Regions from separate parts of the Providencia zhijiangensis genome, predicted to be linked through region 1. Evidence: predicted binding sites of a transcription regulator. Region 1 holds the regulator's gene; each other region holds the start of a gene.

Region 1 (10,588 bases):
GAAGTTTCATACATCACAGTGAACTCTTCGAAATCAATGGGAACCGAGCTAATATGGTATTCCAATGCTTTTCCTTGAATACCTCTTCGCTTTCGACTCAACCACTTTTCTCGCCTCGCCATGGCATTAATGCCTTGGGTACTTGTCGGAAGCCCTTGGCGTCCAACGAGCTCTTTTGCTGTTAACCATTCCTTGTTCATTATCGACGCTCCTTGTCATTATGATGACAACTTCGATTAACTATAAACTTTCTTTATTTTCTTAATCGTTTCAATATCCATTTTTAATATTTAAATATAATAGTTAATAAATTATATCGATATAGATGCTTTTTATTGTATATCCGCTAGTTATACCAATAACTTTGTATCAACTATTTTATATTGATGGATTTATAGTGCTGATTCAGAAACCCATTCTTTTCAAATAATTCAATACATTATTAAGAAATATAAATCTTCGCGATAAACAGAATAAATATAAGAAAATATAAAAAACAGAGAGCTAACTAAAATGAGTTATTTTTATTTTCAAAGTGTTAGCTAAATTCACAATAATCATCTGAACCTTTCCGTTATTTTCATAAAAACAACGATAGTTTCATAAAAATAAACTTTTAGAAAAAATCAGAAATTATTATTGGGAAATTCTGTTATTTTATTTCCAATAACAGAACGATTGCACTGAATGTATCACAATACTCTGTTAGATGTACCACTAACTCTACATGATTCTGAGTGAAAAAAGGATTAAAAAATGATGTTACGGAAATCAAACTGGCACCCAGCAGATATCATTGCGGCTTTACGCAAACGTGGAACAACCCTAGCGGCGATTTCTCGCGAAGCAGGGCTGAGCTCATCAACACTCGCGAATGCGCTATCGAGACCTTGGCCTAAAGGTGAATGGATCATCGCAAACTTTTTAGGTATACATCCATCAGAAATCTGGCCTAGTCGCTATTATGATCCAATGACAGGTGATTTATTAGAAAGAAAAGTTCGTGAAAAGCCAAAGAAAATCCAGGAGACGGGTGAATTAGAAAACAAGGAACTAGAAGAGGAAAAAGATCTAAAATCAGTCGCTATTTTTGATCAGAACTGAAAGACAAGACGCCTAACCATTTTCTTGAAAAACGGCAAGATTCATTCATTGTACCTTCAAGGGGCTTCCCCTTATTTTGATAAGTGAAAACTTACCAAGTATAAAAATAAAGGGCGGAATCGCATGACAGCAATTCCGCCCTTATTTAAGCGCTAAATCTTAATTGGCATTAGCCATTAATGAATTTTTCACCTAATTCGATATCTGCTTTCAGTACGCTTAACATATCTTTCAGTGCTTTCTCTTCAAATGCACTTAATTTACCAATTGGTAAATGTTTTTCGATACCGTTTTTGCCTAATACAACAGGTTGTGCGAAGAAACGAGCGTGTTCACCTTCGCCTTCAGTGTATACACACTCAACCACATTGCTTTCGCCTTGCAGACCACGGATCAAAGATAAGCCCAGACGCGCTGCCGCTTGGCCCATAGACAGTGTTGCTGATCCGCCACCCGCTTTAGCTTCAACCACTTCAGTACCTGCGTTTTGAATACGCTTAGTCAGTGCTGCGATTTCTTCATCAGTGAAGCTAACACCAGGAATTTGAGACAGTAATGGCAGGATTGTCACGCCTGAGTGACCACCAATAACTGGCACTTCAACTTCGTGAGTTTTCTTGCCTTTTAATTCAGCAACGAAAGTATTTGAACGGATGATATCCAGTGTCGTTACACCGAACAGACGGTTTTTATCATACACGCCAGCTTTCTTCAGTACTTCGGCCGCGATAGCAACGGTGGTGTTCACTGGGTTAGTGATAATACCGATCAGCGCTTTCGGGCAGGTAACCGCGATTTGCTGAACAAGGTTACGTACAATGCCTGCGTTTACATTGAACAGGTCAGAGCGATCCATACCTGGCTTACGTGCGACACCTGCAGAAATTAATACTACATCCGCACCTTTCAGTGCTGGGGTTGCATCTTCACCCGCAAAACCAACCACTTTAACGTCGGTAGGGATGTGGCTTAAGTCAGCGGCAACACCTGGAGTTACTGGCGCGATGTCGTAGAGGGAGAGTTCTGAACCTGCTGGGAGCTGGTTTTTGAGAAGAAGGGCGAGAGCCTGACCGATACCACCTGCTGCACCTAGGACTGCAACTTTCATTCTAAAACTCCTTAATTGTACTTTAAAATATATGAATTCATCTGACTACGCACTAAACACATTACTTATAAAAAACAATTCTTTAACAGTTAGAGAGAAGTGTTAACGCGAGATAAATCACCAACACAATAGTTCTATTCTAAACAAATTCCTTATCTGTTAATGAGATAACGGACACTTTTTTAACAAATAGTTTTTATTGCTATTGCATTTAACATTAAACCTAATTTTATTTGACGATTTATTCAGCACCGCTTGATTATTTAACAAATTTTTTACAGTAACTTATTGTTAAATCAATTCATTTTTAAGTTAAATTTCGAACCAATAATTTAAGATAAACCCCTTATTACTACCAGAAAAGCCTTATCTTAAATCGCTCATTAAACACTCAAAAATCAATTTTCTTGCATAAAAATGCACTTTTCAACATAATACAACTCAGTTTAATACCAAAAGATGGGTTAATTATGCGCACTATGTCGAAACAAGAAGACTTGGTAAAAGCCTTTAAGGCACTCCTTAAAGAAGAAAAATTCAGTTCACAAGCCGAAATTGTGATCGCTCTTCAAGAACAAGGCTTCGAAAACATTAATCAATCTAAAATTTCCAGAATGTTGACAAAGTTTGGTGCTGTACGTACCCGCAACGCAAAAATGGAAATGGTGTATTGCTTACCAACTGAGCCTGGTGTCCCTACTGCCACCAGCCCACTGAAAAACTTAGTTCTGGATGTTGACTACAACCACTCTGTTGTTGTGATCCGTACCAGCCCAGGAGCTGCACAGTTAATTGCTCGCCTACTAGACTCCTTAGGCAAAGCTGAAGGCATCTTAGGCAGCATCGCTGGCGATGATACAATTTTCTCAACGCCAACCAACGATTTCACAACTCGTGAACTGTACGAAGCCATTTTGGTACTTTTCGAGCAAGAACTTTAGTCCTTTCGAAAAATTTTAGATATCGAAAAAGAGGGAACCCAGTTCCCTCTTTGTATTTTTAGCTCTATAGTGACGCGTCTTCCACTGATTCATATCGAGATAAGCCCGTGTTATTTGAGATCTTACGGAACATCGTTCACTACGGTTTCCATTTTTTAGTGCCCTTTTTATTTGGCTATTTATTTTGGCGAAAAAACTGGAAGCTAGCCGGGCTCTTAATGGTTTCCACCATGGTTATCGACCTCGATCACCTTCTCGCCGATCCTATTTTCGATCCTGACCGTTGCGGCGTAGGCTTCCACCCTATGCACACCATTTGGGCTGCCATCGCTTATGTCGTCTTATTTTTCTTCCCTTCATGGAAATTCAAAGCCATCGCCGTCGGCTGCCTGTTCCACTTATTTACAGACTCGGTGGATTGTTATCTTGGAAGCGTTAAAAAAGAGATGCAAGGCACTGTGTTAAGCTGCTCCGGATTACCAGAACGCACAAACATCGAACTTCCTCAGCAACTATAACGAAAAAGCCCTAACTTAGGTTAGGGCTCTGATTCACGATAGCGCTTATAGACTATTCGTCATATTACTCGTCAGATTTTGCTTCAGCTTTATGCTTTAGCCCTGCCAGCAGTTTTTCATGAATACCACCAAAGCCGCCATTACTCATCACCAGAATATGGTCACCGGGCTGAGCCGTCTCCACTACCATATTAGCGAGAGTATCAATATCTGCGTGCCAGCGCGCAGGCTGCACACAATGCTCTGCAATTTCTGTGACCATCCACGGAATATTGCTAGGTTGGAATAAGAAGACTTCATCCGCACGACCTAAAGCGGGTGCGATATCATTTTTACTGATCCCCATTTTCATGGTATTTGAACGAGGTTCCAGTACAGCAATAATACGAGAAGTACCGCCAACTTTGCTACGTAATGCTTCTAACGTCGCTAAAATTGCCGTTGGATGATGAGCGAAGTCATCATAAACACTGACCTCATTTTCAACACCACGTAACTCAAGACGGCGACGGGCGTTAATAAATTTATCCAATGCTAAACAAGCTTCTTTCGCAGGTACGCCAACATGGTGTGCAGCAGCAATCGCCATCAAGCCATTTTGGATATTGTGATTACCGACTTGGGACCAATTCACTTCGCCCACTTTTTCTTGTTGGTAATACACCTCAAACTGGCTGCCATCATGATTAAGTTTTACGGCATGCCACTCACCGTTTTCTCCCACCAACTCTTGTTCGCTCCAACACCCCATATTCATCACTTGCTTGAGGTTATTGTCGTTACTCGGCATAAAGATTTTGCCGCTACTTGGCACAATACGCACCAAGTGATGGAATTGCTTTTGAATCGCTTCGAGATTTTCAAAAATATCCGCGTGATCGAATTCGAGGTTATTCAAAATCAGCGTTTTAGGGCTGTAATGTACGAATTTGGATCGCTTATCAAAGAATGCGCAATCATACTCATCTGCTTCAATAACAAAGAAAGGACTTTTACCAATCTGAGACGAAACATCAAAGTTCCCTGGCACACCACCAATCAGAAAGCCAGGCTCATAGCCACAATCTTGCAGGATCCACGCCAGCATTCCCGCAGTTGTTGTTTTACCGTGAGTCCCTGCAACTGCCAATACCCAGCGCTCAGGAAGAACATGATCATGAAGCCACTGTGGACCAGAGGTATAAGGTAAACCACGCTCTAATACGGCTTCAACACATGGATTTCCACGGGTCATCGCATTCCCAATCACCACCATATCAGGGGTTGGCTCTAACTGCGCAGGGTCGAATCCTTGAATTAGTTCAATGCCTTGCTTTTCAAGCAATGTACTCATCGGTGGGTAGACGTTTGCGTCGGACCCAGTCACTTTGTGCCCTAACGAACGAGCTAAAATAGCTAAGCTGCCCATGAAGGTTCCGCATATGCCTAAAATATGTATGTGCATTCTTTTCCATCCAATAGCATGAGGTTTGTCACTATTCTACTCATCAATCACAGGTTTATAAATGTATTAGCCTATTAATCTTTTCTTTATTTAGATAAACTCTCCGCCCGAGGGTACAATAAAGACCCGCAAATTTCTGTCAATTTTATTCAGGACCTTCGTCATGAAAACATTAGGCGAATTCATCGTCGAAAAGCAACAAGATTTTCCTCATGCAACAGGTGAGCTGACTGCATTACTGTCAGCAATCAAACTGGGCGCTAAAATTATCCATCGTGATATTAACAAAGCTGGACTCGTTGACATTCTCGGCACAAGCGGTGTTTCGAATGTTCAAGGTGAAGTTCAGATGAAGCTTGACCTGTATGCAAACGAAAAACTGAAAGCGGCTTTGAAAGCGCGCGGAGAAGTCGCCGGTATCGCCTCAGAAGAAGAAGATGAAATCGTCATTTTCGAAGGTGACCGTGCAGAAAACGCGAAATATGTCGTTTTAATGGACCCTCTGGATGGTTCTTCGAATATCGATGTAAACGTTTCCGTTGGAACAATCTTCTCTATCTACCACCGTATTACCCCAATTGGTCAACCGGTTACAGAAGCTGACTTCTTACAACCAGGTAATCGCCAAGTTGCTGCGGGCTATGTGGTTTACGGTTCATCAACCATGCTGGTATACACCACTGGTTTCGGCGTTCATGCCTTCACCTACGACCCATCATTAGGTGTATTCTGTCTGTCTCATGAAAAAGTCATGTTCCCAGCAGAAGGTAAAATGTATTCCATTAACGAAGGTAACTACATCAAGTTCCCTATGGGCGTTAAGAAATATATTAAATACTGTCAGGAAGAAGACAAAGCGACAAACCGCCCATATACCACGCGTTATATCGGCTCTTTAGTGGCGGACTTCCACCGTAACTTACTCAAAGGCGGTATTTACATTTACCCTAGCACAGCTAGCCACCCAACAGGTAAACTGCGCCTTCTGTACGAATGCAACCCAATTTCATTCTTAGCAGAACAAGCAGGCGGTAAAGCAAGTGATGGTACTAACCGCGTGTTAGACATCATCCCAACCAAGCTGCATCAACGTGTGCCGTTCTTTGTGGGAACGAAAGCCATGGTTGAGAAGGCGGAATCCTTTATGCGTGAGTACCCTGACGCAGAATAATCAAACATTCCGTTTGACCTGAAGGCGAGGCTCTCTCGCCTTTTTTGACTGAATTTCTCTCCAACTAGTGAGTTTTACCTCTCTTTGCGGCTATAATGTCCCCCACGTTATTTTAAGCACTCATAAGGATACATTTTAATGGGCCTGAACAATGTACCGGCAGGTAAAGAACTGCCTGAAGATATCTACGTAATCATCGAAATCCCAGCTAACGCTGATCCAATCAAATATGAAGTTGATAAAGAATCTGGCGCACTGTTTGTAGACCGTTTCATGTCTACTGCGATGTTCTATCCGTGCAACTACGGTTACATCAACAACACCCTGTCTTTAGATGGTGACCCAGTTGACGTTTTAGTACCAACTCCATACCCATTACAACCAGGTTCAGTTATCCGTTGCCGTCCAGTTGGCGTACTGAAAATGACTGACGAATCTGGTGAAGATGCGAAATTAGTTGCAGTACCGCACACTAAACTGAGCAAAGAATACGATCACATCAAAGATGTGAACGACATTCCTGAACTGCTGCGTGCGCAAATCACTCACTTCTTTGAGCATTACAAAGATTTAGAAAAAGGCAAGTGGGTTAAAGTTGACGGTTGGGAGAATGCAGAAGCAGCTAAAGCTGAAATCATCGCTTCTTTCGAACGTGCTGCAAAAAAATAATTAATCCCTTCTGTGGATAGAAAAGCGCTGGTTTTGACCAGTGCTTTTTTTTGCCTATATCTTCCCCTCTCAATATTAGTGTTTTTTCACAATTTCATAATATTCAGTGATATATATCGGCGGTTATACAGCCCGAAACTCCAATCAGAACTAACCCACCGAACATTTAACTATTATTGGATTAATTATCTGCTTTTAACAAAAAACTCAAAATAATAACAATTAAAAATAAATATTTATTAGATTATAAATCTGTGATTGACATATCAATATAGGAATATATTTCCTTAGTAAAAAACGGCCGGATTAACTTTAATCTCTTTATTATCACAAAGTTAAATTAACAACCCAGCCAAATTAGTCAATTTGATATTATTTAAATCAATATAGATTCAGGTGTAGAGTATTTACATAAATCATTAATTGTATAAATGTAAATGGGAGTCTAGCGTGAATCAATCAGAGCTTCTTGCTCGCCAAAGTGCGAACCTACTCACACCCGAATTCGAACAGCAGTACCATAATATTGTGGCGAACTTTTTTAGCCGCGATCCGAATAAATGGCCTATATTTAATGACCCAAAAATCCAAGCTATCACCCAATTTCGTAAAACCACACTCGCAGACAGTCAGCTAATCAATCAATATCCAAATGGTGCTCAGTGGTTCAATCAGCTGGCGCAGCAATCCCACGTCCAACAACAGATTAATTTACCGGGAGATCAACAAGATACCCTGCTAGCCTTTGCTTCCGCATTATGTAAAAACTGGGAAAACCCATTATCTGTCGAAAACGTGATTGCGATGCCTTCAGACCCTGCATTATACGGCTCTATGCTTGGTCTTTTAGGCAACCCCAACATGGTCTATTGCGAATATTCTGGCGTCGCCGACTCCATGGAAAAAACAGTGATTAGACAAGTCGCTAACTTAATTGGTTATGATGAAAACCAAGCGTCTGGATTATTCACTCAAGGCGGAACCATGTGTAATTTATATGGTTACCTATTTGGCATTCGTAAAACATTAAAAGATTCTCGCCAGCTGGGTATGTCTGTGGATCAAGACTATCGGATCATCAACTCCCAAGGTGGCCACTACTCCAACATGACTAACCTGTCATTACTGGGTGTGGATATTCAAAACAAAACCATTCGTATCAAAGTCTCCTCGGATAACACCATCGACTTACATGACTTAGAGCAGCAGATCCGTGCTTGTTATACCGTCCACTGCAAGATCCCCGTGATCTTATTAACCGCAGGTACCACAGATACCTTTGGTGTCGATGAAATAAAACAGGTTTATGAATTGCGAAACCGTCTGTGTGAAGAATTCGAAGTGACAGAAAAACCGCATATTCACGTGGATGCTGCGGTCGGCTGGCCAATTATTTTCTTCATTAATTATGATTTTAATACCAACCCGCTCGCTATCAACGAAGCCACACTGTTTGGATTACGCCACACCGTCGAAAAATTCAAACAACTTAAATATGCTGATTCCATCACTATCGACTTCCATAAATGGGGCTACGTTCCTTACACCTCGAGCTTAGTGATGGTACGTGATGGCAATGATTTCAAAGCGCTTGAAAACTCACCTGAAAACTTCACGTACTTTGAACACGATTTAGAAGGGCAAACTCACCTGCAATCCACCATTGAGTGTAGTCGCAGTGGGGTTGGGATTTTTGGCGCCTATGCAGGGCTACATTATCTCGGTATTGAAGGGTACCAAACTATCATTGCTCACTGCCTACAAAATGCTAACTACATGCGCAACCAGTTGATTGAAATGGAAAATGCGGCGATTATGGTGCCTCAAAATCAGGGGCCTAGTGTCGGATTTCGTCTTTATTCCCCTAAATTGAATGCGGATCCACAGGACATTTTTAACTATGAATTAAGTTGCGCTAGCGATAAAGCCGCTTATGAAACCATGATTAGAAATAGCAAATGGCACCGCAATCTGTTCTTAACACGCGGTAAAGCTGGGCTATTCACCAATTGGGTGGATTCCATCGCCTGCTCAACTTATGCCGAACATAACCGTTTTGTGTACATTCCAGGCGAAAAAGCGGTCTTTATGAACCCAACCACAGAACGCCATCATATTGATGAGTTTGTGAAAATGCTCCAAGCAATGAGCCGCGCTTAACATTTATAAAAAACGCCGACCACTGAATTTTCAATGCTCGGCGTTTTTCTTGATGACTCATTACAGATAAACTACTGATTACTCTTCTTCATGGCGCTTCAGCCAATCACCACTTTTAATGTGAGGCAGGCCTTCAACTGAGTGTTTATAGAGATAAATCCACGCATTACCGTAAGGTGTTGGAATTAACTCACGCTCATAATCTTGTGAATTTTTCTTCAGTTCGTCTAACTCAGTCAGAATAGACGGATTGATACGATAAACTTCGCATTCAATCGTGCCATTCCCTCTGATAACCGCTGGATAATATCCAAGGTCATACAGTTCATAACCTTCTAGCTTATGCTCACCTAGCAGCTGAGCATAAGTCATCCAGTGATGATTCCCTTGCTTGCGCCTTAAACTGCCATAAACAATGATACGCATATATTAAAACTCGAATTGATAAAGCAGGTCCAAAGCCTGATTAACGCCAGAAACAGCTTCTAAAAACAGTTTCGGCATGACCCTATAGCGTAAAGTGAGCGTCGCTAAAGAATCAAATATGCCAACTCCATACTTAACTTGCAAGTCGTTCGTAATTTTCCCACTCACAACCACTTTCGAACTGTCACCCACACCTTGCGTATCGACGGCTAAATCTGACACTCCAAATGTTTCACCAATTTTACCTACCAATTGACCACTTTGAGCAACCCCCAACCCGATCAACATCGAGGTCATTTGTGACCCATTCGCATCACCGCTATCGAGCCCTTCCCCTCTTAACAGATAGGAAAGTGTCTCTTGCTGGGTTTTTGCGGGCTCAGAAAATATCTCAACTTTTGGTTTATCGGCAAGCCCTGTTACCTTCACACCGGCAATCACATCATCGGCCGTGTTTTCAGGATTACGAATTGCTTCTAAATTTAAGAACGGCTGATCAGCAGGTCCCGAGAATTGAATCAGCCCTTTACGCACAATCAAATCTTGCCCATAAGCGCGGAAACGTCCTGATGGAATATCTACCTGGCCATTTAAGCTTAACCCTTGTTTATCCTGAGCGACTTTTAATAAACCAGTTAACCGAGCTTTTAATCCGAATGCATCCAGACGTACATCGTTGCCAATATTAATATTCAAATTGGTTTGGATTGGTATCGATTGCTGTTTCGGATTGATCGGTTTTAGCTGGTCATCCAGCATGACCACATCCGAAGACGCACTCACCGCAGACTCAGGTAATTCTTGCACCGTAATACGCGCCCATGGAATATTGACGCTACCATTTAAGGTCAGCAATTTCGGTGACGCTTCCAGAATCAAGTCAGGCTGCACATCAATTTTGATCATTGGCGGCAGAGAAACTCGTAAGTTATTCCCTCTCGCCAGCACTTTCGCTCGCCATGCATCAATGTTGCGCCAATCCGCATCACCATCGATATTTAGGTAACCCTCTGGCGTTTTGATCTGCCCAGTCATCACTGAACTGGT
Region 2 (10,588 bases), 450 kb from region 1:
CGAGTAATAAAAAAGCTTACTTTGTCGATGCGCCTTACCAAGTCGATAAAATCAGTGAAAAACAGTTCACGGAATGGGCTGGTTTAGAGTCAAAAATGACTTTTAAATTACCAAAATTAAACCCTTATATTCCCGATAACTTATCCCTGATTAAAACGGATAAAGCGTATAAACATCCTGAAATGGTTTATCAGGAAGGGAATACACGTGTGCTGTATATGCCAAGTCAGTATTTTGCTGATGAACCGAAGGCAAGTATTACGTTAGACCTGCGCTATAACGATCAAGACAAAACAGCAAAATCACAAGTCACTGGTTCTTTATTGCAATATATTTCATCGTTAAAAATGGATGAATTACAGTATCAAGCTTCCGTGGCAGGGATGTCCGTCTCCGTCTCTCAAGGGGTTGGGTTACAATTAAATGCGAGCGGTTATACTCAGCATTTATCGGAGCTGTTTTTATCCATGACCAAGGAATATTTAAGTTTTGAGCCAACAGAAAGAGAGCTGGCTCAGGCTAAATCTTGGTACAAAGAACAAATCGAAGTGGCAAACAATGCGAAAGCATACGAGCTAGCCATGCAGCCATTGCAGCGCCTTAACAGTGTTCCTTATTTTGAACAGGAGCAACGGTTAGCCGCTTTAGACACTATCACTTTGAAGGATATAACTGACTACCGTAATTCCGTCGTTGAAGGTGCCGCCTTACAAGCATTAGTTGTGGGTAATATTACGCAGCAGCAAAGTGTTCAAACTATCCAAGACGTCAGTAAGCTGTTAAAGAGCAAGGGTAAAAATTGGTGGAGTGGTGACATCGTTGTGGTGAATAAAACCTATCTGGCAGATTTCCATAAGCAAGGTAATAGCAGTGATAACGCATTGGCTGAGTTATTTATTCCTGATGGTTATAACCGTATCGATGGTGCGGTTCTGTCTGGTATTTTATCTAAAATTGTTCAGCCGTGGTTTTACGACCAATTACGAACCAATGAGCAATTAGGTTATGCCGTATTTGCTTTCAAGGTGGGGCTTGGTGATCAGTGGGGTATTGGCTTCTTGCTGCAAAGTAATGCTAAAACACCAGATTATCTCAATACTCGCTATCAAGATTTCTATAAAGTCACTCTGGATAAGCTGAAAAAATTGCCTTCTGCTGAGTTTGAGCAATATAAACAATCCATTATTACGGAAATGAAACAGCCGCCACAAACATTCTATGAAGAAGTGGGGCGCTATGGTTCCGATTTTTCTCGTAATATTTTCAGTTTTGACTCTCGAGATAAAGTGTTAGCGAGACTAGAGACTGCCACTCAAGCTGAAGTGATTGCGTATTATGAAAATGCGGTTTTAAAACACCAAGGTTTAGCAATGGCATCTCAAGTGATTGGTCAGGGTGTTGATGAAAAATCAGGGTATGCAAAACTGAAAAACTGGGTGTTGTACCCACAAGCTTCAGATCTTCAGAAGATGTTACCTATCAAGGAAAATGTTGAGTGAATAAGGTGCAGATGAGTTCCCAATTGTTAGATGCTTATACACTTCCATTACGTGGACAGCGGTTAATTGAAGCATCGGCTGGTACAGGCAAAACCTATACGATAGGGATCCTCTATCTGCGCCTATTATTAGGTTTAGGGGGTGAAAATGCATTCCCTAGACCTTTAAGTGTTGAAGAAATTCTAGTTGTGACCTTTACTGAGGCAGCGACCAATGAATTACGTGGGCGTATTCGTGAGCGTATTCATAAGATGCGCTTGGCGTGTTTACGACATGGCTTGGGATTTGAATCGGAACCAGAATATCTCACACTGTTAACAGAATTATCGAGCGAAGAACAACGCGCTTTTGCGGCGAATTGGCTATTAGCTGCTGAGCGTCAAATGGATGAAGCGGCTATTTACACCATTCATGGTTTTTGCCAACGAATGTTAGCGCACAATGCGTTTGAATCAGGCATTTTGTTTGAGCAAACCATGATCCAAGATGAATTTCCTATCCAGAAACAAGCCTGTGCGGATTTTTGGCGTCGTCATTTTTATCCTCTGGATTATTCGATGACTAAAGTGGTTCATGCCGAGTGGAATGGGCCTGAAGCACTATTGAATGACATTAAGCCATTCTTGCAAGGGGATATTCCTGCCATTATCAATCAGCCGGAATTACCTGAAACCCTTGAAGAGCGCCATCAACGTTTGATTGGTTTAATTCAGAATTTAAAAGATTTATGGGCAAAAAATGTCTCTGATTTTGAAAAGCTAATCTCTGATTCTGATGTAGACAAACGTAGCTACAGCGCGCGTTATTTACCAGCGTGGCTAGAAAAAATAACCGATTGGGCAGAACAAAGCACCGATGATTATCAATTACCAAGAGATATTTTAGAGCGTTTTGCGCAATCTCGATTAGATGAAAAATCCAAAAGCGGTTCGGGGCCTTCCCATTCTGTTTTCAGATTAGTGGATGAATTGCTTGCCCAGGCGCTGACGATTAAAGATTTAATTATCCCGCAGGCGATTAGTGAAGTACGCCAAACTATCGCTCATGAAAAGCAAACGCGCGGTGAATTAGGGTTTGATGATTTGCTAACTCGACTGGATAGAGCGCTGCATCAAGACGGTGGGGCATTACTTGCCGAAGCGATTGCTAAGCGCTTCCCTGTGGCGATGATTGATGAGTTTCAAGATACTGACCCGCAGCAATATCGTATTTTTCAGCGTATTTATAGGGAAACTGAAGACACTGCATTGCTGTTTATCGGAGACCCGAAACAAGCCATTTATGCATTCCGTGGTGCGGATATCTTCACGTATATTGCGGCGAAAAAGCAAGTTAGTGCTCACTATACGTTAGAGACAAACTATCGCTCATCACAGAGTATGGTTGAGGCGGTTAATCAGGTTTTTCACCATGCTGAAAACCCATTTATTTTTGAACAAATTCCATTTCAAAGCGTTAATTTTGCGGCTCATAATCGCCACAAAAAACTGATCCATGACGGGAAAGAAGTGAAAGCGCTCACTTTCTGGCAGCAGCAAGCTGAAGCTGTTTCCGTTTCTGAATATGAACAAGCCCTTGCGCAGCAATGTGCAGCACAAATAGGACGATATCTTGCTGGTGGTTTGAAAGGGACCACTTACTTTGAAAATAAGCAGCAGCAAACGCCTGTAGAAGCTTCGGATATCACCGTATTAGTGCGCAGTCGTCGTGAGGCGATATTGATCCGTGATGCGCTAAATCAACTGAATATCCCATCGGTATTCCAATCAAATCGAGAAAGCGTGTTTGCGACCCAAGAAGCTAAAGAGGTTCTCTGGCTATTATTGGCAGTATTAACACCAGAAAAAGAACGGGTGTTGCGAAGCGCCTTAGCGACGGGGTTATTAGGCTTAACGGCGGAAGATATTGATAACCTAAATTACGATGAAAAAGCGTGGGAAAACTTAGTTGATGAGTTTGCTCACTATGCTGTAATTTGGCGTAAGCGCGGTGTTTTACCCATGTTACGTGGGATTATGTCCAAGCGACATATCGCTGAAACCTTGCTATCGGGTTCTGAAGGTGAGCGTCGTTTGATGGATCTCATGCATATTGGTGAATTACTTCAAGAGACGTCTCTCCAACTTGAAGGTGAGCACACACTAACCCGTTGGTTAGCGCAGCAGATTGCTCACCCAGACCATCAATCAGATGCACAACAGATGCGCCTTGAAAGTGATAGACATTTGGTGCAAATCAGCACCATACATAAGTCTAAAGGGCTAGAATATAAAATTGTCTGGTTGCCGTTTGCGAGTAACTTTTTGCCTCAATCAAAAGGCCTGTTTCATGACCGTGATGATTACGTTACGAAGCTCGACCTTGATGATTCGCAAGAGTATGTCGAACTAGCGGATGAAGAACGTTTAGCTGAGGATTTACGCTTACTTTACGTGGCACTCACTCGCGCTATTTATCACTGTAGTGTTGGAGTCGCGCCGCTTATCAAAGGCAACCGGAAAAAAGCAGGTAATACGGATTTGCACCTATCCGCGCTGGGGTATTTATTGCAAAAAGGCCAAGAAGGCGACAGTGTTTTACTCAACAGTATGCTCGAAGCACTCAGTAATGATGTGATTGATGTGCAACCGATAGATCTCCCTGAAATGGTAAAACTGGATTTAACTAAAGAGGCCAGTGATGAATTATCAGCAAGAGCGGTTTCTCGGCACTTTGATGATAGCTGGCGTGTAACAAGCTATTCCGGTCTGAGTTATAGCACCTCCCATGGAGAAGAAGAGCAAACCTTATCTGCTGAGCAATTTGCTAACTCATTAGCCCCTAAGATGGATATTGAAGTCAGTCATGATGTTGAGGTGCAAGAAACCCAAGAAAACACACTGACTCCGCACCAATTCCCTAAAGGTGCTGCGCCAGGCACATTTTTACATAGTTTGATGGAAGAAATTGATTTTTCAGGTGACATTTCATCCGAATGGCTAGAAGAAAAACTACAAGTAGCAGGCTTTGATACTCAATGGGTTTCTATGTTACAAGGTTGGTTGAATGCCATTCTTAATGTACCGTTAGCTGATGATGGGCTCTGTTTGTCGGCTATTCCAGCTCAAGATAGGCTGGATGAAATGCAGTTTTATTTACCGATTGATAGCTTGCTCAATGCAAAGGAGGTTGATCGTGTTACTCACAAGTATGACCCTCTATCAAAACATTGCCCCCCTCTGAGCTTTGAGCAAGTACAAGGTATTTTAAAAGGTTTTATCGACTTAACTTTTTGCTGGAAAGGGAAGTTTTATTTGTTGGATTATAAGTCCAACTATTTAGGTGAAGATGCCTCTTATTACACTCAAGAGGCGATGGCAGAAGCGATGATTGACCATCGATATGATCTGCAATATCAGCTTTATTCGCTGGCATTACACCGTTTTTTACAACAGAGGATGCCAAATTACGATTATGAAACTCATTTTGGCGGCGTTTATTATCTCTTTTTACGGGGAACTGAACGCATAGATTCTCAAAATGGCATCTTCTTTTATCGACCAGCAATTGAATTTATCAGTGAGTTTGATGCGCTATTTCATGATGCTCAATCTAAGGAGCCACAATGATGAAAGCGTTATTTAATCAAGCTATTGAAGCGCGTATATTCACGCCTCTTGATGTGCAATTCGCCTATAACGTTGCGAATGAAGATAACTCGATTTTATTGGTAGTGGCAGCGCTGCTTAGTGCAGAAACTATGTCTGGACATGTTTGCTTATCGTTGGAGGATATTCGCCCTGACGTGCTATTTATGGGAAGACATCCTGAGTTTACGGCGCAATTATGGCAAATGATTGGAGAACCAAATCAAGCCGCTATCAGAGCTGCATTATTATCCAGTGAATCCGTGTGTGAAGTTGAGGGAGGGTCTGTTGCTCCATTGCTGCTATCAGGTGATTTCCTTTATTTCCAGCGTATGTGGCAATACGAGCAGTGCGTAGCTCACTTCTTTTCAGAAACTGAATTAGCCGATGTTAGGAATGATAATATTGTTAATGATTCGAAAATTCAGCCGATTTTAACGGAGCTTTTCCCTGAATCAACGCAGATAGATTGGCAAAAAATTGCCGCTGCTATTGCGTTAACTAGCCGAGTCTCGGTTATTTCAGGGGGACCTGGAACGGGGAAAACGACGACGGTCGCGAAAATTTTAGCGGCGCTGATTAAGTTAGGCCATCAACAGCAACATCGTTTGCGTATTGAATTAGCCGCCCCAACAGGTAAAGCTGCCGCTCGTTTAACCGAGTCATTAGGGTATGCGATGAAACAGCTGCCGCTAAATGACGATGAGCGTGAATCACTCCCCTCTCAAGCCAAAACATTACACCGATTATTAGGGGCTCAGCCTGAAAGCCAGCAGTTTCGTTATCACCGTGATAATCCGCTAGCACTTGATATCTTGATTGTTGACGAAGCTTCCATGGTGGATTTACCCATGATGGGTAAGCTCATTGAAGCACTGCCTGATTCAGCTAAATTGATATTTTTAGGTGATAAAGATCAGCTCGCTTCTGTTGAAGCGGGGGCGGTTTTAGGGGATATCTGCCGTTTCGCGAATAAAGGCTATAGCCCTGAGCGAGCCGCTCAGCTGGAGCGATTGGCAGGATGCTCATTAAGTGAATTTACTTCAAATAAAGGGCCTGCTATCCGTGATAGTTTATGTCTATTAAGACACAGTTATCGTTTTTCTGCGGATTCAGGAATTGGCCAGTTGGCTTTCGCCGTCAATGCCGGAAATGTGAAAAGGGTGGATGATATTCTTACGCAGGGTTTCACGGATATTCATAACTATATTCCTAACGCTATGCCAGATAACGAAAACGATGCTGAAGCTGAAATTAGTGAAAGCTACGCTAACATGTTATTAGATGCTGTAGGGTTCTATCAGCACTATTTACTAGCCGTTAAAGCAAGGGAAAATCCTGCCGATGTCCTACATAAATTTAATCAATACCGTCTACTTGCCTCATTGAGGGAAGGGGCTTACGGGGTTTCTGGTTTAAATGACAAACTTGAAAAATTACTCCATCGCCAAGGATTAATTACAAAACCGTATAACTTGCAGCATAAGCATTATGTTGGAAGGCCGGTTATGATCAGCCGTAATGATAGCGCACTAGGCCTCTTTAATGGCGATATTGGTATTATCTTGTTAGATGAAGAGCGGCAAATGAGAGCTTATTTCCAGTTTCCTGATGGCTCCATTCGTGGGATCCAACCCAATCGACTGCCAACACATGAAACGGCTTACGTGATGACGGTTCATAAATCTCAAGGTTCAGAGTTTGCTCATACCGCCTTGGTTCTACCTTATGTATATTCGCCCGTAATCACTCGAGAGCTCGTCTATACCGCGATGACACGAGCTAAAAATGAACTTTCATTGTATGGCAGCAAAAAAGTGTTACGCCGTGCGATAGAAACACCGACTAAACGCCGTAGTGGCTTAGCGCTACAGTTTGAACACTACGGTTTGAGCAGTTAAATTAATTCCTAGACATTTAAGGTACCAATATGGAAAACCAGCAACAAATGACCGCCGTGACAGTAACATTGAATGCCAAAATTGATCCTGCTCGCCGTGCAGATTTGGAAGATGCATTTGATCAAGCCATGGAAAAATTAGGTAAAGAAGGGCAAATCCAAGTTAGTGGTGGTGGTACCCAATTAGCTGAAAATGGCGAAGTTGCTGAGTGTGATATTGAATTGGCACTAAGTGATGCAAGTGATGAGAATATCAGCCTGATTATTCAAATGTTTTCGGCGATGTTAGCCCCTAAAGGTTCCCGCTTAACTATTCATGGTGAAGACGTTCAAATCGATTTTGGAGCGGATGAAGGGTTGGCGATTTATTTCAATGGCACAGATTTAGCTGATGAAGTCTATGAAAATAATGATATTAACGATCTTTTTGATCAGCTTGATGAAGCGGTTGAAGATATCGGTGGGATCCACGGTGTTTGGGATGGCCCAACAGAAACCGCATTCTATTTTTACGGTACCTCTTTTGCTGAAATGGAAGCGATTTTACGTCCACTGTTAGAGCAAAACCCACTGTGCGAGAAGTGCCGAGTAGTACAAATGGCTTAACTTAAGATTAGGTCGTATCAAAGAAAAACCCAGAGTATTACTTGAATATCTGGGTTTATGAACGTTAGTTAGAGAGTATGGCGAACTAATTTGTTTGCCAACTTTCTGGGCGATTTCAAGCGGCTTGGCTTTTAATATCCAGCATTAAAATTTTCGATTTACGCTGATAGTTATAAAGTGCCTGCTTTTTGACAGGAAGCATCTCAATTTCTGCTGGAATAAAACCACGTTCTTGGAACCAATGAATGCTCCTTGTGGTTAAGACAAACAGTTTATCCAGTTCAAGTTGTTTAGCTTGTGCCATAACCCGCTGTAGTAATTCTTCACCGCGTGATGAGCTACGGTAATCAGGATGAACAGCCACGCAAGCCATTTCGCCTAGTTTCTCTTCAGGATAGGGGTAAAGTGCTGCGCAAGCGATCACCAAATTATCACGTTCAATGATTGTGAACTTATCGATCTCCATTTCGAGTTGTTCCCGTGAGCGTCTAACTAGAATACCTTGCTGCTCAAGGGGTCTAATCAGCTCTAAAATCCCACCGATATCATTGATATTCGCACGGCGAGTCTTTTCTGAGCTTTCCATGACTATCTGTGTACCGATACCATCACGAGAGAAGAGTTCTTGGATCAGCGAGCCATTTTCTTGATAGCTAAGTAAGTGGCTACGGCGTACGCCTCGGCGGCAGGCGGAAGCCGCGCCACGCAAGAAGCGAACTGTTCCAGAATAATAATCTCCTTCAGACTCTAATTCTTGGATCCGTGTTTCCGCCTCATTCGGGAAGAGTTCAGACAGAATATTACCGTCTTTATCGACTACCCCTTGAGATGAACAGAAACCAATCAGTTTTTCGGCTTTAATTTTAACGGCAAGCTGAGTTGCAATCTCTTCAGAGGTAAGATTAAAGCTTTCACCTGTGACAGAGACTGCCACAGGACCAATTAACACGATAGATCCATTATCGAGTTGAGCGTTGATAGCATCTTCGTTGATGCGACGAATGCGGCCGCTATGGCAATAATCAATCCCATCATCGACACCTAAAGGCTGCGCAATCACAAAATTACCACTCACGACGTTAATGTGTGCCCCTTGTAATGGCGTATTGCCTAAACTCATCGATAAACGAGCGGTAATGTCGAGCTGTAATGCTCCAGAAGCCTGCTTAACGTATTCAAGGGTATTCGCATCAGTAACGCGGGTATGTTTATGATAAATGGCATCATAATTATGTTCAGCGAGGATCTCTTCAATTTGAGGTCGAGCGCCATAAACAACGACAATACGAATACCAAGGCTATGCAGTAGGCCTATATCGTTGACAATACTAGGAAAATTTTCATGCGCAATTGCTTCACCGCCAAGCATGATGATAAATGTCTTGCCACGGTGGGCATTTATATAAGGTACCGAATGGCGAAATTCATCAACCAACTCGGTGCTGCGCTCTTTCATAATCACCCTCTTAACTGAATTTTTATTCGCAATAACTGTATTTTTATTCTTTTTGGCGGAAAATATCAAGTAAAAGTTAGGACAATAAAAGTAACAAATTTATTTTTAAGGTTTACATATCTCTAAATATAAATGGATATAATCACAACAATACAATCTGCATATCAGATAATTGCCAATAAATGTTATTCGACAATTGAGCATCATTAACTATTTAAATTACGCAAGTGTGGCGTTTATATTGCATTGAATAGATGCGTGCTGGGATATAAATAGAATAGATTGGTAATGACAAAGGATGAAGAACTAGATAGAGTGCGAATTAGTCGCTAATATATTATCTCTTGTCTTAGATATTATTAAACTTTTCAGGATATAGATTCGGAATTATTGATGAGTCATCAAGATCACAGCCCATCAAAACGTCGCCTATTGCAAGGTGCGGCGGCAGTTATGCTATTAAGTGTCAGCCCATTCGGTTTTGCTGCCAGTAGTAGCGTTGTTGCCGTTCGTATTTGGCCAGCCTCGAGTTATACCCGTATTACTCTAGAATCCAGCATTCCTTTAAAGTATCGCCAGTTTGTTTTAAACAATCCTGAGCGTATTGTTGTTGATTTAGAGGGCGTTCAATTAAATAACGTTCTTAAGAATATGGGTAGCCAAATTCAGTCTCGAGACCCTTACTTAAAATTAGTGAGAGTCGGGCAGTTTGATCCTAAAACGGTACGTTTGGTTTTCGAAGTTAAAAACAAAGTATCTCCTCGGTTCTTTACTCTACCGCCAGTTGCTGAATTTAAACACCGTTTAGTCATGGATTTCTATCCAGGTAAAGGTGTTGAAACCAACGACGACCCATTATTGGCACTCCTTGAAGATTACAACAAAGGTGATTTAGAAGAGAGTATGCCGGTACAGGCGAAAAAACCGGGGAAAGCGGGTACCGATAGGCCGATTGTCATTATGATTGACCCAGGCCACGGTGGGGAAGACCCCGGTGCGATTGGTAAGTATAAGATCCGTGAAAAAGATGTGGTTTTACAAATCGCTCGTCGCTTGAGAACGCTGATTGATAAAGATCCGAAAATGCGGGCCTATATGACGCGTAATGAGGATGTCTTTATTCCATTAAAAGTTCGCGTGGCGAAAGCGAGAAAGATGCAGGCCGATTTGTTTGTTTCTATTCATGCGGATGCATTTACCAACCGTTCAGCGAATGGTTCATCGGTTTTCGCATTGTCCACGAAAGGGGCAACCAGTAACACGGCGCGTTACCTTGCTCAAACTCAGAACGAAGCTGACTTAATTGGTGGTGTGAGTAAAAGCGGCGATGCGTATCTCGACCACACCATGTTAGATCTGGTGCAAACAGCTACGATCAATGACAGCTTGAAGTTTGGGGATGAAGTTTTAAAACGCATGGGCCGCGTTAACCGGCTACATAAAAACAAAGTGGATCAAGCTGGCTTCGCGGTATTAAAAGCCCCAGAAATTCCATCCATTT
Region 3 (10,588 bases), 170 kb from region 1:
TTACTAGGAATGATCAATAATCTTATATTTTCATATAAGCATAAAAATAAAACAGAATAAAGTTCTTTAAAAGAAAGTCTGATTTTAATAGTGTTTTTTTTGATTATTTGTTTTCATGGTAAATATGATTTAAATTCGAAGTTAATCAGGTATAACAATTTATCAACATTGTTAATCTGGGTTTTCACTACGTCATTCAATGTGAAAAAATGAGTTGCATCAATGGGATGTGCGGTTTCCTTGATTTTGTAAGCTATTGAAAAAATAATATTTTCATTATCAGGAAAATAATGGTGAAGAAGGATAAAATAGCGTTTTATGTGGTTTTTAATGATATTAAGCAGTACATCATTAAAAGACTATTTGTTTTGGATTGATCTAATTTCAGGTTTTTAATTAAATATTTAATGTATTTTAATTCTATTTGGACATATTCAATTAATTATTTATGCCATAATTTTAATATCTAGTCTAATAATGACTGGTTTTAGCCTGTATTAACTATGGAAAATGGAATTATAGAGAATGGCGATAAATAGAATAGAGGAAAGGGGAATATGACTGGGTTAATTCACGATAAATGAATTAACCCGATAAGTAATATGGAATAAAGTGGCTGCTTCACCTTACACCCAATTATTTTGGTCTAACGCCTAATGTATGGCAAATGGCGTAAGTCAATTCAGAGCGGTTTAAGGTGTAAAAATGGAAATCTTTTACGCCTTCACGACTTAAAATTTTCACCATGTCCATGGCAATTGACGCACCAACAAGATTGCGGCTTTCAGGGTCATCATCTAAGCCTTCGTACATTCTATTCATCCAACTTGGGATACGCACATTGGTGATTTTGGCAAAACGTTCTAGCTGGCGGAAGTTAGAAACAGGCAAAATTCCCGGTACGATTTCCACATCAATACCCGTTGCTACGCAGCGGTCACGAAAACGTAGGTAGCTTTCAACATCAAAGAAAAATTGGGTAATGGCACGGTTGGCTCCGGCTTCAATCTTTTTCTTCAAATTGATTAAGTCAGCCTGAGCACTTTTGGCCTCAGGGTGTACTTCAGGGTAAGCGGCGACGGAAATGTCAAAGTCAGCTTCAGTTTTCAGTAATTCAACCAAGTGCTCTGCATACATATCGGGCTTACGGCTGTTATCAGGAAGGTCTCCCCGTAATGCCACAATATGGCGAATACCGTTGTTCCAATAATCTCGAGCGATAGTTTTTAGCTCATCAGGGCTGGCATCGATGCAGGTTAAGTGCGGTGCGGCTACTAATCCTGTTTTGTCTTTGATATCTTTAATGATGCTATGGGTTCTATCTCGCTCACCGGAGTTAGCGCCGTAGGTGACAGAGACAAAATTCGGTTTTAAGACCTTGAGCCTATCGATAGATTTCCACAATGTCTGTTCCATTTCTGCTGAGCGAGGTGGGAAAAATTCAAATGAGACATTAATCTGCCCATCTAATTCAGCTAAATTCTGGTTCAACGCCTCGCGCTGATTTGCGTGAAAGAAACTCATACCCTGTGACCTCGCCTCAAGAAACTGATTATGTAATGATTATTTTCGTTATTTGATTATATGCATTCTTTTGTACTTCTATACGTTTAGACGTCCAAATAGAGATTACGCGATATTGAGAGAGAGAGTCAACTCCTAAATCAAATTTGGAATTGATGTTTTTTCAGGCGCAATAAGAGAAAAATTCATGATGGGGAAATGCGGAGCCGAGTGACTCCGCATGCGGTACAACATTACTTAGTAAAACATTATTCAATAAAACACTATTCAGTAAAACAGAAGTGCTCGACCATTTGGCTGATGAGTTGGCGGGTTGGTTCAATAAAGCTCATATCGATGAACTCATCAGGCTGGTGGGCTTGTTCAATAGAGCCGGGGCCCAGCACCAGTGTCGGGCAAAGTTCTTGGATAAATGGCGCCTCCGTACAGTAGTTTACGGTTTCCGCTTTTTTACCTAATAACTGCTCAATGACTGCGACCATTTTATGATCTGTCGGGCATTCATAGCCAGGGATCGGGGGGTGCATCTCTTCAATGGCTAAGCGACCCGGCCATTTTGCTCGAACGGGTTCGAGAGTTTCATTGAGTAGCTCGTCCAGATCTTGCAACGTTAAACCTGGCAGTGGGCGAATATCCATATGTAATTCACAGCAACCACAAATTCGGTTCGCTGCATCACCACCATGAATATGACCAAAGTTCATGGTTGGATACGGGATCACAAACGCAGGGTTGTTATAGCGCTCTTTCAATGTATTTCTCAAAGTCATTAAGTGAGAGATAGATTCATGCATTAATTCAATGGCATTAACGCCTCTATCTGGATCACTGGAATGCCCAGATTGACCTGTAATACGAATGGCATTGGAAAGGTGTCCTTTATGCGCGCGAATAGGCTGTAATGACGTCGGTTCACCAATGATGGCGAAATCAGGGCGTAATTCGGTACTGGCGGCAAAAAAGCGAGCACCAGCCATCGAGGTTTCTTCATCTGCCGTGGCAAGAATATGCAGAGGGCGCTTTAAGGTACTGAGGTCAACATCACGCAGCGCATCAATAATAAAGGCAAAAAAACCTTTCATATCGGCGGTGCCTAGCCCATACAACTTGCCATTATGTTCGGTGAGTTTAAACGGATCTTTACTCCAGCGACCCTCATCAAATGGCACGGTGTCCGTATGACCACATAGCATCAATCCTCCGTTACCCTCGCCAATCGAGGCTAACAGGTTATATTTATCTCGGGTATCAGGGACCGGTTGAATATTCACAGTAAAGCCTAAGGTTTCTAACCATCCACCTAATAGCTCCACCAGCGCTCGGTTACTCTGATCGAGTTGCGAATCGGTCGCACTAATCGACGGCGTGGCGATTAATTGACGATAAATCTCAATAAATGCAGGTAATTTAATATTCACTGTTGACAGCCTTTATCCATAATAGTATCAATATTCATGCACTTTATTTGAATAAAAATACACATTAAACTGTTTGGGTCACGAGTACAAGGTAGAAAACACATGTTGAACACACTCATTGTCGGGGCCAGTGGTTATACTGGAGCAGAATTAGCCGCTTACTTACAACGTCATCCCGATATTCATCTTTCTGGGCTGATGGTTTCTGCACAAAGTGCGGATGCAGGTAAATGCTTTTCTGATTTACATCCCCAGTATAAAGGCATTATCGACCTTCCGGTTCGGCCGCTTACCGATGTGGCTGAGGCAGCAAAAGGGGTCGATGTTGTTTTCCTCGCGACCGCCCATGAAGTGAGTCATGACATCGCGCCCCAGTTTCTTGAAGCGGGTTGCGTGGTGTTTGACCTTTCGGGTGCTTATCGTGTTCAAGATGCAGCTTTTTATCCGCAATACTACGGTTTCGAACATACAAATACCCAGTGGTTAATGCAAGCAGTTTACGGTTTAGCGGAATGGCAGGCAGATAAAATCCGTCAAGCTCAGCTGATTGCGGTGCCGGGGTGTTATCCAACGGTTTCTCAACTTTCATTAAAGCCGCTGATTGAAGCGGATTTGCTCGATGAAAACATGTGGCCAGTGATTAATGCGACCAGTGGAGTTTCAGGGGCAGGGCGCAAAGCTTCCATGACGAACAGCTTTTGCGAAGTGAGCTTACAGCCTTACGGTATTTTCACTCACCGTCATCAACCTGAAATCGCGACGCATCTAGGTAGAAATGTGATTTTCACGCCACATTTAGGCAATTTTGCACGGGGCATACTGGCGACCATCACTTGCAAAGTGAAAGCCGGCGTTACAGCGGAGCAAATTAGCCAAACATTTAAAGATGCGTATCACGATAAACCGTTAGTCCGTTTATATGATAAAGGCGTTCCTGCACTGAAATCGGTGGTTGGCACGCCATTTTGTGATATCGGCTTTGTATTGAAAGGTGAGCACCTGATTTTAGTAGGTACAGAAGATAACCTATTAAAAGGTGCCGCAGCGCAAGCGGTTCAGTGCATGAATATTCGGTTTGGTTTCAACGAAACGCAATCATTACTTTAATGCTCTTATGGCAATTTATTAAGGATAAATCCCCATGCAACCTTTAGTCATTAAATTGGGTGGTGTGTTACTCGATAGCGAAGAAGCCCTAGAAAGATTATTTACGGCGATCCAAACCTACCGTCAGGCTCATCAACGTGAGCTGGTGATTGTTCACGGTGGTGGGTGTTTAGTCGATGAATTAATGCAAAAACTGCAATTACCCGTCGTGAAAAAGCAAGGATTGCGTGTCACACCAGCAGATCAAATTGACATTATTACGGGTGCACTAGCCGGAACGGCGAATAAAACCTTGTTGGCATGGGCGATTAAACATCAATTGCAAGCGGTGGGTTTATCCCTTGGGGATGGGCACAGTGCAGTGGTTACGCAAATTAATGATGAACTCGGTCATGTGGGTAGTGCGAAAGCGGGTGATGCGAAGTTACTGAAACTATTACTGTCTGCGGGATATTTGCCAATCATTAGCTCTATCGGGATCACTGAAGAGGGGCAACTGATGAATGTCAATGCAGACCAAGCGGCGACAGCGATTGCTCAAGCACTGAATGCAGATTTAGTCCTGCTTTCTGATGTGAGCGGTATTTTGGATGGTAAAGGCCAAAAGATTGATGAAATGACCACCGCTAAAGCGCAGAAACTGATTGATCAAGGCATCATCACGGATGGAATGATTGTTAAAGTGAATGCGGCGTTAGAAGCGGCGTCCACATTGCAACGTCCAGTGGATATTGCGAGCTGGCGCCATGCGGAACAGTTGCCATCATTATTTAATGGCACCGCGATTGGCACACGAATTCTTGCTTCTTGAGTGCAGAACTGAGCAAGCAAATAGACAAATCAAACATTTATTTTAAAAGAATTGGGATAGGTAATTTATGAAAAAGGGCATTAAGAAGATTGTATTAGCGTACTCCGGTGGATTAGACACGTCGGCTATCATTCCATGGTTAAAAGAAAACTACGATGACTGTGAAGTCGTGGCATTCGTTGCTGATGTGGGTCAAGACAGAGAAGACTTAGTCGGTGTTGAGAAAAAGGCCCTGCAATCAGGTGCTTCTGAATGCTATGTAGTTGACCTGCGTGAAGAATTTATCAAGGAATATATCTACCCAGTGCTGAAAACAGGTGCGCTGTATGAAGGTAGCTATTTACTGGGTACGTCAATGGCGCGTCCAATTATCGCTAAAGCACAAGTTGAAATCGCACTGAAAGTTGGTGCAGATGCCGTCGCGCACGGCGCGACCGGTAAAGGTAACGACCAAGTGCGTTTCGAAAGCACTTACACCGCATTAGCACCACAACTGAAAGTGGTTGCACCATGGCGTGAGTGGGACTTACGTTCCCGTGAAGCTCTGCTGGATTACCTGAAAGAACGTAATATTCCAACAACTGCTAGCTTAGAGAAAATCTACAGCCGTGATGAAAACGCATGGCACATTTCTACCGAAGGCGGCGTATTGGAAAGCACATGGAATGCCGCTAACCAAGATTGCTGGGTATGGACTGTTGATCCGAAAGACGCACCGGATGAAGCTGAGCTGGTGACGGTTGGCGTGAAACACGGCGAAGTGGTTTCTGTAAACGGGAAAGCGCTGTCTCCATTAGGCTGTTTAGAAACATTAAATACGCTGGGTGCAAAACATGGCGTGGGCCGTATCGATATCGTGGAAAACCGTTTAGTGGGTATGAAATCCCGTGGCTGCTATGAAACCCCAGGGGGCACCATCATGATGGCAGCACTGCGTGGTGTTGAGCAATTAGTATTAGACCGCGATAGCTACAAATGGCGTGAACAGCTAGGTCTGGAAATGTCTTATGTGGTGTATGACGGTCGCTGGTTTGCGCCACTTCGTCATTCTTTGCAAGCAGCAGCAGAATCTCTGGCTCAGGATGTGACCGGTGAAGTGGTTCTGAAATTGTATAAAGGGCAAGTGACGGCTATCCAGAAGAAAGCGGATAAGAGCCTGTACTCTGAAGAGTTTGCAACATTTGGTGAAGATGAAGTTTACGATCACAGCCATGCTGGTGGGTTTATCCGCCTCTACTCACTCTCTTCACGTATTCGTGCGCTGAAAGAACAGAACAAAGCAAAATAGTTTTATCAGTATGACTCCGACAGCCAAATAAGGCTGTCGGGCAGATACTTATTTTATCAATCAGGTAGGGACTCGTTATGGCACTTTGGGGTGGACGTTTTAGTCAGCAGGCAGATCAACGGTTTAAACAATTCAATGATTCACTGCGTTTTGATTATCGCTTAGCTGAGCAGGATATTATTGGCTCTGTGGCATGGTCAAAAGCATTGGTCACAGTTGGCGTGCTGTCTGATAGCGAGCAAAAATCTCTCGAGCAAGCACTCAATGCGCTATTGGCGGAAGTGCAAGCCGATCCTGAGATTATCTTGCAAAGTGACGCCGAAGATATCCATAGCTGGGTAGAAGGTAAACTGATTGATAAAGTCGGTGATTTAGGGAAAAAGCTGCACACAGGTCGTAGCCGTAATGACCAAGTCGCAACGGACTTAAAACTGTGGTGTAAAGACCAAGTGGCGCTGTTATTAGAAGCCGTCACCGAATTACAAAAAGCGTTGGTCATCACCGCTGAAAATAACCAAGATGCAGTGATGCCGGGCTATACCCACTTACAACGTGCTCAACCAGTGACATTCGCCCATTGGTGTTTAGCGTATAACGAAATGTTGTCTCGTGATGAAAGCCGTTTGCAAGATACTTTAAAGCGTTTAGATGTCAGCCCATTAGGTTGTGGGGCTTTGGCGGGTACGGCCTATGATATTGACCGTGAGCAATTAGCATCATGGTTAGGCTTTTCATCCGCAACGCGTAACAGTTTAGATACCGTTTCTGATAGAGACCATGTGTTAGAACTTTTATCTGACGCCAGCATCGGCATGGTGCATTTATCTCGCTTTGCTGAAGATTTGATTTTCTTCAACAGTGGTGAAGCAGGGTTTGTGGAGTTATCCGATAAAGTGACTTCAGGCTCGTCGCTGATGCCGCAAAAGAAAAATCCTGATGCATTGGAGTTAATTCGTGGTAAATGTGGCCGTGTTCAAGGGGCATTGACTGGCATGATGATGACCCTGAAAGGGTTGCCGCTTGCTTACAACAAAGATATGCAAGAAGACAAAGAAGGATTATTCGATGCCCTCGATACATGGTTAGATTGTATGCATATGGCTGTACTCGTTCTGGATGGTATCCAAATTCGTCGTCCTCGTTGTGAAGATGCAGCAAAACAAGGTTATGCAAATGCGACTGAGCTGGCGGATTATCTAGTGGCGAAAGGCGTTCCATTCCGTGAAGCTCACCATATTGTGGGTGAAGCGGTGGTGGCTGCGATAGCGCAGGGTAAGGCATTAGAAGAGATGGCATTAAGTGATTTGCAAAAATTCAGTGCAACTATCCAACTGGATGTGTATGAGATTTTATCTCTACAATCTTGTCTTGATAAGCGATTAGCAAAAGGTGGGGTATCTCAAAAGCAGGTAGCAAAAGCTATTGTGGATGCGAGAACTCGCTTGAAGATGTAAATAAAGACATGTAGAAAAAATGGGGGGTAGCATGGCTACCCCAATTTCCATAACGTTTAATCTTAACTATATTTAATTGTTAACATACCCATCTGTTTGTCTTCATTCACCCAATCATAAGAATAAACACTTCGACCGCCATTCAGGACTTTCCAACCTTGAGTTTTCACTAACTTTTTCAGATCAATGTTATTGGCAACCATATCGTCATTGTCGTTCAGACAATTTACAGTGACATTATTATTATTTACTTCATTCAAGCAAGATGCATAGACAATTGAGCCTGTAAATTGGATGGTACCGTTATGTTCGCTGTTTTCTGCATAGGCATTAACGGCGCTAAAAGCAGGAACGAGTAATAATGCCATGACTGCGCGAAAGAAGGTTTTTTTAGCGATTGATGGTAAATTTTTCATAATAGTATCCCCTAACTGATTTGTGTTTAATCAATTTGTTTAAGTGTATTAATTTAATTAATTCGGTATTGCGTAAGATATATATTAGCTACTTTTCTTTTTTCAATTACCTCGTGCTATTTGATGGGGCTTATAATAATTCAAATAACTCCATTAAGGTGTAAATATTGAAAATCAAATGTATGGAAATTTTAAAATTAAATTAAACAATATGGGATAAGTTAAATATAGTATAAGTAAAAACATATACCCATAAAAAACTAGTTAAGAACCAATTTGTTTATAATTTTGATACAAGAAACTTACTTATCATATATTGATGAATTAAATTGCTAGTTATTGAGTTTTGAGTACACTCATTCGTTAGGTGAGTGATAATGAATATTGAAATCTATGCAGATCACTTTAATATATTCTTTTATATGTATTTACAAACTTTAATTAAATATGAAAGAGAATATAACAAAATGTTTCATTACTATGAGCTAATACTTAATAAAGCTATATCCCTTATTTTTGCTATTACCTCATTTTCGGGTATTAAGTCCTATTAGCTTGTTTGGTAGCCATTCTATATAGGAATTTAAGAGCAATTATCAGGATGGCTAAGTATCAATATAAATACTCTAATAATGGGTAATATGTATTTAACATTTAGCATCATTGCTATTGAGTATTATTCAGCTATCCAAAGCCATCATTGGCAAATGGATTCAACTAATTTGAATAAATGATTATTTATTTTAATGGTTTTTATGGGGTTATTGATAGCTCTTTACCAATTCATGATTCTTATCAACGTAATTTCTAAATTGTGCTAATTGCGTTCAAGTAGGTATATTATTGGCATTAAGGTGATTAACTTCAACGTTAAAAATATTTAAAAATATGTCAAAAAAAACAAATAATTAATTTTGTATGTTATTATTTTTAATAAAATTATTCATTTTTTCTTCTGATATTGCTCGATGAGGAAAGTGTAGTGAGGTTGATAGGTTTAGTGGATGCCTCTGGTGATTCATTGAACTAGTTCGTAAGTGCGATAATGAGAAGAAAGATATATTAAGAAGTTTATTGGAATAGTTACTTGAATATTTTTTAATACATAATAATTACTCTTTTAGCGAGTAAAAATGGTTGATTGTTGCATATTGAAATCATTTTTTATTCGGAAAAAGACTGATACATTTATTTTCCATATATTACAGTTTGTTTCATATTTAAATGAGATTTTTCTTAAAAAAATTTAAATATTGCTTTTTATTTTTATCAATAGATGAAACGTTATATATTCTCTATAATGATTGGTATTATCTATATAGTCAGGCATAACGAGAGGAAAAAGGCGGATGAATATTCGTGATCTGGAGTACCTAGTTGCACTTGCTGAGCACAAGCACTTTAGACGTGCTGCGGATTCTTGCCATGTAAGTCAGCCTACGCTGAGCGGTCAAATTCGTAAGCTTGAAGAAGAGCTCGGCGTGATGCTATTAGAAAGAACCAGCCGAAAAGTGCTTTTTACTCAACAAGGTTTATTGCTCGTTGAGCAAGCAAGAACGATCTTAAGAGAGATAAAAGTTCTACAAGAAATGGCCGCTTTACAAGGTGAAAGCATGTCAGGGCCTTTACATATAGGACTGATCCCAACTGTTGCACCTTATTTGCTTCCGCACATTATTCCTGAATTACACCGTGTGCACCCTAAATTAGAAATTTACTTACACGAAGCACAAACTCAGCAATTATTAGCTCAGTTAGATAGTGGTAAGTTGGATTGCGCCATTCTGGCAGAAGTCAAAGAAACGGAACCATTTATTGTGGTGCCATTATTTGAAGAGCCAATGAAACTCGCGATTTATGAAAATCACCCATGGCATGACCGTGACACGGTTGAAATGGGCGAATTAGCGGGTGAAAAATTATTGATGTTGGAAGATGGTCACTGTTTACGTGATCAAGCGATGGGATTCTGTTTCCAAGCCGGGGCAAAAGAAGATACCCATTTCAGAGCGACAAGCTTAGAAACGCTGAGAAACATGGTAGCAGCGGGTAGCGGAATTACATTGCTGCCTGATTTGGCTGTACCTCATGAGGCTTGTCGGGATGGCGTTTGTTACTTGAACTGTATTGAACCTGAGCCAAAACGCCGCATTGTATTAGTTTATCGTCCGGGCTCTCCATTGCGTGGACGTTATGAGCAGCTTGCTGAGACAATTTACAGCTCGATGGATAAGTACTACAGAAATAAAAAGTAAGCGATAAAAACAAAAAAAGTGATTGCGGGAATAAACCTGCAATCACTTATTCTAAAGCCAATCATTCAGTGTAAAGCGTAGAGAACCGCTAAAACAGTCGATTTAGACCATTCAATGCCGCAACTCGGAACGCTTCAGCCATGGTTGGATAGTTAAATGTGGTATTAATGAAGTATTCGATGGTATTCCCTTCACCTTTTTGTTCCATAATCGCTTGGCCGATATGAATAATTTCAGCCGCTCTCTCACCGAAACAGTGAATACCTAAAATTTGAAGAGTTTCTCTATGGAAGAGAATTTTCAAACTACCCACAT

What was found. The regulator ArgR, encoded in region 1, controls arginine synthesis, uptake and breakdown. The targets are predictions, from matches to a motif close to ANTGAATAAAAATACANT.
Region 2: the regulator ArgR is predicted to act here: its motif matches at 9,122-9,139, upstream of argA (amino-acid N-acetyltransferase).
Region 3: the regulator ArgR is predicted to act here: its motif matches at 2,989-3,006, upstream of argC (N-acetyl-gamma-glutamyl-phosphate reductase).

Annotation. Positions count from the first base shown of each region.
Region 1 is NZ_CP135990.1:3,478,000-3,488,587, forward strand. It holds gene QS795_RS15895 (DNA-binding protein) at 1-200, opposite strand, end outside; partial or broken gene QS795_RS15900 (helix-turn-helix domain-containing protein) at 757-1,011, shown strand; gene mdh (malate dehydrogenase) at 1,274-2,212, opposite strand; gene argR (transcriptional regulator ArgR) at 2,683-3,153, shown strand; gene QS795_RS15915 (DUF6122 family protein) at 3,261-3,671, shown strand; gene mpl (UDP-N-acetylmuramate:L-alanyl-gamma-D-glutamyl-meso-diaminopimelate ligase) at 3,736-5,115, opposite strand; gene fbp (class 1 fructose-bisphosphatase) at 5,279-6,286, shown strand; gene ppa (inorganic diphosphatase) at 6,425-6,955, shown strand; gene QS795_RS15935 (pyridoxal phosphate-dependent decarboxylase family protein) at 7,406-9,115, shown strand; gene QS795_RS15940 (gamma-glutamylcyclotransferase family protein) at 9,194-9,541, opposite strand; gene tamB (autotransporter assembly complex protein TamB) at 9,545-10,588, opposite strand, start outside.
Region 2 is NZ_CP135990.1:3,027,046-3,037,633, reverse strand. It holds gene ptrA (pitrilysin) at 1-1,499, shown strand, start outside; gene recB (exodeoxyribonuclease V subunit beta) at 1,496-5,107, shown strand; gene recD (exodeoxyribonuclease V subunit alpha) at 5,107-7,026, shown strand; gene QS795_RS13835 (hypothetical protein) at 7,056-7,631, shown strand; gene argA (amino-acid N-acetyltransferase) at 7,747-9,087, opposite strand; gene amiC (N-acetylmuramoyl-L-alanine amidase AmiC) at 9,481-10,588, shown strand, end outside.
Region 3 is NZ_CP135990.1:3,647,497-3,658,084, reverse strand. It holds gene metF (methylenetetrahydrofolate reductase) at 637-1,524, opposite strand; gene argE (acetylornithine deacetylase) at 1,788-2,942, opposite strand; gene argC (N-acetyl-gamma-glutamyl-phosphate reductase) at 3,045-4,049, shown strand; gene argB (acetylglutamate kinase) at 4,084-4,860, shown strand; gene QS795_RS16820 (argininosuccinate synthase) at 4,928-6,148, shown strand; gene argH (argininosuccinate lyase) at 6,226-7,602, shown strand; gene QS795_RS16810 (hypothetical protein) at 7,665-8,018, opposite strand; gene oxyR (DNA-binding transcriptional regulator OxyR) at 9,368-10,273, shown strand; gene sthA (Si-specific NAD(P)(+) transhydrogenase) at 10,362-10,588, opposite strand, start outside.